DNA from 2 places in the Peptoniphilus sp. HMSC062D09 genome. Region 2 is predicted to be linked to the other one. Evidence: predicted binding sites of a transcription regulator. Region 2 holds the regulator's gene; the other holds the start of a gene.
The links. Region 2 encodes HrcA, which represses chaperone genes, less so after heat shock. Its sites were predicted from a motif close to ATTAGCACTCNATANTATNGAGTGCTAAT; they were not measured.
Positions count from the first base shown of each region.

Region 1 (4,346 bases), on a different contig from region 2:
TTATTCCTGTTGCAACAGCAGGGGCTCTACCGTGAGCTGCTTCGTGCATGTCGCAGTTAAAATATTTGTAAGCAAGAACTGCACAACCAACTGGTGCAACTCCAATTGCATCGTCTAAAACTCCTAGTTCAACTAAGGATTCTGCCACTAATTTGTGGATAACTCCGTGAGTACATCCTGGACAATAGTGAGTTTCATTTCTAGTCAAACCATCTGAATATTTATATAAAACTTGTTCATTAGTTTTTTCCATTATTTGAGACCTCCTAAAACTTCAAGAGCAGCTTCTTTAATTTCTTCCACATTTGGAATTACGCCGCCTTGTCTTCCAAAGAAGTGAACCTTTTGTCTACCTTCAACTGCAATCTTGACATCGTCAGTCATTTGACCTTGGTTCATTTCGCAAACTAAAATGTCTTTGCAATTTGGATTTATTCCCTTGAAAGCTTCATAAGGATATGGCCAGCAAGTTATTGGACGGATAAGACCAACTTTGTGACCTTCTTTTCTTAAGTGTTCAATTGCACTCTTTGCAATTCTAGCAGTAGTTCCATAGGCACTGATAACTAAATCAGCATCTTCAATTCCATCAACTTCTACTCTAATTTCATTTTCAGTAACTTGTCTATATTTTTCAATTAAGTGTTTGTTGTGTTCTTCAAGTTCATCAGCAGAAAGATAAATTGAGTTTATAATATTTCTTTCGCCATGATTCTTTCCCTTGCCTCTTGTTGCCCAAGTTTTTTCAGGAAGATCCATTTTTTCTTGCATGCCAAATTCAACTGGTTCCATCATTTGTCCAAGTACACCGTCACTCATAATAACGACAGGATTTCTGTACTTGTCTGCTAGGTCAAAGCCAAGTTCAATTAAATTTACAAGTTCTTGCACAGAAGATGGTGCCAAAGTAATAGTTCTGTAGTCACCATTTCCGCCGCCTCTAGTTGATTGGAAATAATCAGTTTGAGAAGGTTGAATAGATCCAAGTCCTGGACCGCCTCTCATCATATTTACAATTACGCAAGGAAGTTCTGCCCCTGCCATATAAGAAATACCTTCTTGCATTAGTGAAACTCCAGGAGAAGAAGATGAAGTCATAACTCTTGCTCCAGCTCCTGCAGCACCATAAAGCATATTTATAGCTGCAACTTCAGACTCAGCTTGTAAAAAACATCCGTCAACCTTTGGAAGTTCCCTTGATAAGTATTCAGGAATTTCAGATTGAGGAGTAATAGGATAACCGAAAAAATATTTACAACCAGCTTCTATAGCTGCTGCACCAACTGCTTCGTTTCCCTTCATAAGTACTTTTGTCATGTAAACACCCCTTAAGAAATTTTATAAACTGTAATAATTGAATCAGGACAAGTTATTGCACAGTTTTGGCAAGCAATACAATCTTCTGGTCTCTTTGCCATTGCAGGTGCATAACCCTTTTTGTTGATAGTGTCCACATCAATTTCAATTACATTTTTAGGACATACAGTTACGCATAGTCCACAACCCTTACATCTGTCGCTTTCAAACTCAACTCTTCCTTTAGCCATTATTTACCTCCTATAACATCCAATCTTCTCTAAAATATAAGTCTATTGGAAAAACTTCTGCTGCTAAATTTAAAGCCCTAACTTCCTTCTCTATGCTTCTTAGGCAGACTGCATAGACATAGGGAAGATTTAACTTCTCTGAAACCTCTCTGGCAAGCTCATCGCCATACAAGAGATCATCTGCTTTAGTCTCCTTCAAAAAGTGAGTAGTGTTAATTATTCCCGTCACCTTGGTTTGTGAGTGGCCTTCCACTTGTCCAATGAGATCTCTCACAGACTGAAAGTCCTTAGTCTCTGGTCTATTTCTATTGATGACAAAGTAGTGGTCGTAGCCCTCTCTTTTTAAAATATCTCTATACCTGCCAAGAGAAAGTGAACCCTTAGGATTGCCGCCAACATCTAATACAGCTCTGTAGTTTTTATTTTCAAGCGGTTTTAAAATTGCTGCATCAACTGCTGGTATATCCAAGGCATTTTTTTCACGCATACTAGATGAAAATGATTCCACTCCGTGCTCGCTTAAAAAATCCATTTTCTCTCTCAGTCTAAAGTATGTATTAATAATATCAAGATCAACTGCTGCAACCTTATCAAAGTACCTTCTAAGGTACAAGGCATAGTTAATTGCAAACTCTGTCTTTCCACTGCCAAAGTGTCCTGTAATAATTTTTATCCTATTGCCTGTTTCTACTTCAGTAAACATTTCTCCTCCCTTCTAAAACACCAACTATATTATACATCAATTGAAAACATTTGAAAACAATTGCAGGTTTATTTTAAATTAATTATTCCATTTTATTTAATTTCTCCCCATAAAAATTTTTTGTCTTCTTAAAAATATTTTGATAAATCAGCTTGTTTTAGAGCTTAAAAAAATTTCACAAAATTAATATATTTTTCTTAAAAATAAATTTTTGCCGGTAAAAAATTTTTTGAGGAATTTTAAATTTAGGGCGAAAAAATATTTTTTTGAGAAAATTTTATGTAAAAAAATAAAAATCTCATAAAAATTTGACTATTTATATGAAAAGATATATATTATTAGCAAACATACTTATCGAGTGCTAATAATTTTGAAAATTTTGAAAATTTTGAGAAAAATAAAATTGAAGAAAGGTGATTAAATGAAAAATAAAAAATACAATGCTGAAACCGAAAGACTAATGGACTTAATGATCAACTCCATTTACACAAATAAAGAAATATTTTTGCGTGAGTTAATTTCAAATGCCTCTGACGCCATGGACAAGATGTACTACATCGCCCTTAACGACGACAAGGTGAAATTCAACCACGAAGATTATTTTATAAGAATTAGACCTGACAAGGAAAAGAGAACTATTAGCATTGAAGATAACGGCATAGGCATGACTGAAGATGAACTTGTGAAAAACTTAGGCACAATAGCAAAGTCTGGTTCCCTTGATTTTAAAAACCTAAATGAAAAAAATGAGGACCACGAAATAATTGGACAATTTGGCGTGGGCTTTTACTCTGCCTTTATGGTTGCAGATGAAATTACTGTCCTCACAAGGTCCTATAAGGAAGATGGGGCACACCTTTGGAAGTCCAAGGGTGCCAAGGGCTACACAATTTCTGATGGAGAAAAAGATGGTCACGGCACAATAGTGACTATCCACTTAAAGGAAAACACAAAAGACGAGGACTATGACAAGTACCTTGACGAATACGAAATAAGAGATCTTGTCAGCCACTACTCCAACTACATCTCCTATCCAATAAAGATGGAAGTGGAAAAGAAAAGACCAACAGATGATTCCACAGAAGAGGATCCAAAATTTGAATCCTATAGAGAAGATGATGTCCTCAACTCCTCTGTTCCAATGTGGAGAAAAAATAAAAATGAATTGAAGGAGGAAGACTACAACAACTTCTTTAGGCAAAGACACTTTGGTTTTGAAGATCCCCTTGCCCACCTTCACATCAGCGTGGAAGGCATGATTTCCTTTAAGGCCATCCTATACATTCCATCAAGAAGACCTTTTGACTTCTTGAGCCCTGATAGAAAGGGCGGACTTGAACTTTATTCCAACGGAGTTTTAATCATGGAAAAATGCGAAGACCTACTTCCAGATTATTTGAACTTCGTCAAGGGTGTAGTGGACTCTGAAGACATTTCCCTAAATATTTCTCGTGAAATGCTACAAAAAACTCGCGAACTTCAACTTATAAAGAAAAACATAGAAAAGAAAATCCTAGAGGAACTTGGGAAAATTCTTAAAAATGACAGGGAAAAATATGCAGAATTCTTCAAAAACTTTGGCGTAAGCTTAAAATCTGGTGCCTACGAAAACTTTGGCGCCGACAAGGACAAGCTAAAAGACCTATTTATCTATGACACAACAAAGAGAGGGAATGTGGCCTTTAACGAATACAGAAAGGACATGGGACCAGACCAAGACTTCATCTATTACGCCAATGGCACATCTCTTGATTCCGTCAAGGACCTTCCACAAATAAAACACTTCATGGAAGAAGGCATTGAAGTCCTTGCCCTAACTGACCCTATAGACGAATTTGTCATCAAAATGCTTGATGAGTACGATGGCAAGAAATTCAAGTCAATTTCTGAAACAGAAGTTAAGGAAGAAGACGAAAAAAATCTTGGCGACTATGTAAAGAAGATGAAGGACCTTTTATCTGGCGAAGTTTCATCAATAAAGGAAAATCCAAATCTAAAAGATGACGCAGCTTACTTGTCAAGCAGGGGCGAAATCTCCATAGAAATGGAAAAGACTCTTAGCCACATGCCAAATAACGAAGCCTTTAAGGCAGACA
Region 1 covers NZ_KV804740.1:7,823-12,168, reverse strand. The annotation lists gene HMPREF2801_RS07695 (thiamine pyrophosphate-dependent enzyme) at 1-253, opposite strand, end outside; gene HMPREF2801_RS07690 (3-methyl-2-oxobutanoate dehydrogenase subunit VorB) at 253-1,317, opposite strand; gene HMPREF2801_RS07685 (4Fe-4S dicluster domain-containing protein) at 1,329-1,547, opposite strand; gene HMPREF2801_RS07680 (ATP-binding protein) at 1,558-2,250, opposite strand; gene htpG (molecular chaperone HtpG) at 2,672-4,346, shown strand, end outside.
Region 1: the regulator HrcA is predicted to act here: its motif matches at 2,588-2,616, upstream of htpG (molecular chaperone HtpG).

Region 2 (4,346 bases):
TCCTTGCCATCTCTGTCGTCCTTGTAGATAAGTCTAATTGCCTTTAATTTAATTGTAATTCCTCTCTCGCGCTCAAGATCCATGGAGTCTAAAACTTGCTCATCCATTTCTCTCTTAGTGAGCATGCCCGTTGACTCGATGAGCCTGTCGGCAAGAGTGGATTTGCCGTGGTCAATATGTGCTATTATTGAAAAATTTCTTATATTATTTTGATTTCTCAAATTTTTACCTCCGTTCTAGGGGATTTTTATTTTATTAGAGTTTCAATTTTTCCTCTATTTTTTAGAGGTAAAATCCTATAAACTGCTGCTGATTTTATTCTCTTTTTTTCGATTGGTCCAAAGTATCTGGAGTCTACGCTCATGCCAGGGAGTCTGTTATCGCCCATGACAAAATATTCATCATCCTTTAAAACAAATTTTTCTTCATCAGATTCTGTATAATCACTTGAAGTATAAGCTTCTTCTAAAACTTTTCCATTTAAAAGGACCTTTCCATCTATAAATTCTATGGTGTCGCCAGGCTTTCCTATAAGTCTTTTGATGTAGTTTCTGTTGTCATTTGGCGCATCGATTACAACAATTTCGCCACGAGGTATGTCAGTAAACCTCTTGTAGGAAAGGCAAATCAATTTGTCCTTTTCATTTAAGGTTGGGTGCATTGACTCTCCATTTACAACAGCTATATTAAAAATAAAATTTCTCACAAAGAGTGCAATTAAAACTGCAGCTACAATTGTGATAATAAAAGATGTAGTTTCACTTTTTTTCAATTAAATCATCTCCAATTACTAATTTTAACATAAATAGCTTGAAGATTGGAATAAATTTAATTTATAGCTATTAGTATTCAATGAGAAGGAAGAGGATTCAATAAGATGAGATAAAAAAATTTCAGGGTCTTGTTAAAAAATTTTGAGAAGCAAGTAATTAATTTTAAAAAATCAAGAGTTTACACACAGAGACTAGGGATAATAAAAATTATATTAAGTTAAAATTTAAAGTAATCTCATAAAAATAAAATTAAAAAAATTTCTAGAATAATTTTCTAGAATAAAAGAAAAAAATTTTTGAAATATCCTTGACAAAGCTTTTGGAAGAGGGTACTATATAAATAGATTAGCACTCGACATTAATGAGTGCTAACAAAGGAGGAAATTATGGATACTAGAAAAATAAATATTTTAAATGCCATAATTGAGGCATACATTGATATGCCCACTCCCGTCGGGTCACGAACTCTATCCAAAGATTACGACCTTGGAGTTAGTTCAGCGACAATAAGAAATGAAATGGCAGATCTTGAAGATCTTGGTTTTTTAAATAAGCCACATCAATCAGCTGGAAGAATTCCTTCTGACAAGGCTTATAGATTTTATGTTGATGAGTTTTTTAAAAGTTTAAATGAATTTCATGACATAGATGCTTCAGAAAAAATCAAGGACAGACTTTTATACACTTCAAGAAATATTGAAGACTTTTATAAAAATTCTGTAAACTTACTTGCCAGCGTCAGCAACTGTACGGCATATCTTATTACACCACAAAAGGCTGACACCAAGATAAAGAGACTTACTCTAGTAAAGATTGATGAAAAAACAGCCCTCTTAGTTCTAATAGGGGACAAGGGAGTTATTGAGAGATATTTTTTAGAAATTGAAAATATTCCTGACGAAGATTTTTATTATATAGAGAAGGTTTTAAATGAAAAGATGTCGGGAATTGATTTTGACAAAATTGAATCACTTAAGATTTCTCTTTCCGATGACATGATTAGGCATGGAAATTTTATTTCCAATGTTGTAAAAATTGCAAGCAAGTTTAATAAAAAGGTCTCATCCATTGAAATTTATTATGACGGCCTCACTAATATTTTAAATTTTGACGAATATAGGGATCTTGACAAGGCTAAAGATTTTATGAGTTTAGTTGAGGACAGAGACAGTTTATTTCAAATCTTAAATAATGATAATTTCACAGGAGATGTGGAAGTGATTATTGGTTCAGAAAACAGTGCAAGTCTTATGAAAGAAAACACCATCATTCGGGCACCTTTTGCCAAGGACTTTGGCATCTATGGCAGCATTGGACTAATTGGACCAGTTAGAATTGATTACACGAGATTGGTTAAGGTGGTTAAAACTTTTAGCGACGCTTTGACGAGAGGATTAAAAGAAATGTGAGGGAGTACATGACAAATGAAGATATAAAAAAAGATAACTTAGATGAAAATAAAGAATTAGAAAATGAAAATATAGAAGATGTAGTTAAAGAGGAAGAAGTTCAAGATGATAGTCAAGAAGTTACCAATGACTCATCTGATGATGAAAAGTACCAAGATTTAATGGACAAGTTCATGAGACTTCAAGCAGACTTTGCAAACTACAAGAGAAGAACTGAAGCTCAAAAGACTGAATATGTTGAGCTTGGAGTTAAAAAAATAGTAAATGACTTACTTCCCGTTCTTGACAATTTTGAGAGGGCTCTAGATTCCATTGGAGAAAAGGACTCAACTTATGACGGGATATTGATGATAAAGGATCAACTTACTGATGTCCTTAAAAAGGAAGGTATAGTTGAGATGAAGGCACTTGGTGAAGAGTTCGACCCAACTTATCACCACGCAGTATTAACTGAAGATTCTGATGAATACGACAGTGGCTATGTAATTGAAGTTTTACAAAAGGGTTATTTAATTAATGACAAAACGTTAAGACCTGCAATGGTCAAAGTTTCACAATAAGTGAATTATTTAGGAGGTAATTTATATGGGAAAAATAATTGGTATTGATTTAGGAACAACTAACTCTGCAGTAGCAGTAATGGAAGGCGGAGACGCTGTAATAATTCCAAACATCGAAGGTAATAGAACTACACCTTCTGTTGTAGCTTTTACAAAAGATGGAGAAAGATTAGTAGGAGAAACTGCTAAGAGACAAGCTATCACAAACCCAGACAGAACTATTTCATCTATTAAGAGACACATGGGTTCTGACTTTAATGTAAAAATAGATTCAAAAACTTACACACCACAAGATATTTCAGCTATGATTTTACAAAAATTAAAATCTGATGCAGAATCTTATCTTGGCGAAAAAATTACTGAAGCAGTAATCACTGTTCCAGCTTATTTTACAGATGCTCAAAGACAAGCAACTAAGGACGCAGGAAGAATAGCAGGACTTGATGTTAAGAGAATAGTAAACGAACCAACTGCAGCTGCTCTTGCTTATGGAGAAGACAAGGACACAGAAGCTCAAACAGTAATGGTTTACGACCTTGGCGGTGGTACTTTCGACGTATCAATTCTTGAACTTTCTGATGGAGTATTTGAAGTACACGCAACTCGTGGTAACAACAAACTTGGTGGAGATGATTTTGACAATAGAGTTATCGACTATATAGCAGAAGAATTTAAGAAGGAAAATGGCATTGACTTAAAGGCTGACAAAATGAGTCTTCAAAGACTTAAGGAAGCTGCTGAAAAGGCTAAGAAGGAACTTTCTTCTACAATGTCAACTAATATCAACCTTCCATTTATTACAGCATCACAAGCTGGTCCACTTCACTTAAATATGGACTTAACTCGTGCTAAATTTGATGAACTTACAGCAGACCTTGTAAAGATGACTGAAGGACCTGTTAAGGATGCACTTTCTGATGCAGGACTTTCTGCAAGTGACATTGACAAAGTTCTTCTAGTTGGTGGTTCAACAAGAATTCCAGCAGTACAAGAATGTATTAAAAAATTAACTGGCAAACAACCTCAAAAGGACATCAACCCAGACGAATGTGTTGCTCTTGGTGCAGCTATTCAAGGTGGAGTTCTTTCAGGTGATGTAAAAGACTTGTTACTACTTGATGTAACACCACTTTCTCTAGGAATTGAAACAATGGGTAACATCACAACAAGACTTATTGAAAGAAATACAACTATTCCAACTAAGAAGTCACAAGTATTTACAACTGCAGCCGATAACCAAACTTCTGTAGAAATTCACGTACTTCAAGGTGAAAGACAAATGGCTAAGGACAATGTAACTCTTGGCAGATTTACCCTTGATGGAATTGCTCCAGCAAGAAGAGGAGTGCCACAAATTGAAGTAACATTTGACATTGATGCTAATGGTATTGTAAATGTAAGTGCTAAAGATTTAGGCACAGGCAAGGAACAACACATCACAATTACATCTTCAACTAACTTAAATGAAGAAGAAATTGAAAAGAAAGTTAAAGAAGCTGAAATGTACGCACAAGAAGATGCTAAGAAGAAAGATTTAATTGAAGCAAAGAACAATGCTGACTCAATGATCTATCAATCTGAAAACACATTAAAAGATGTGGAAG
Region 2 covers NZ_KV804730.1:76,753-81,098, forward strand. The annotation lists gene lepA (translation elongation factor 4) at 1-221, opposite strand, end outside; gene lepB (signal peptidase I) at 248-772, opposite strand; gene hrcA (heat-inducible transcriptional repressor HrcA) at 1,160-2,182, shown strand; gene grpE (nucleotide exchange factor GrpE) at 2,191-2,742, shown strand; gene dnaK (molecular chaperone DnaK) at 2,768-4,346, shown strand, end outside.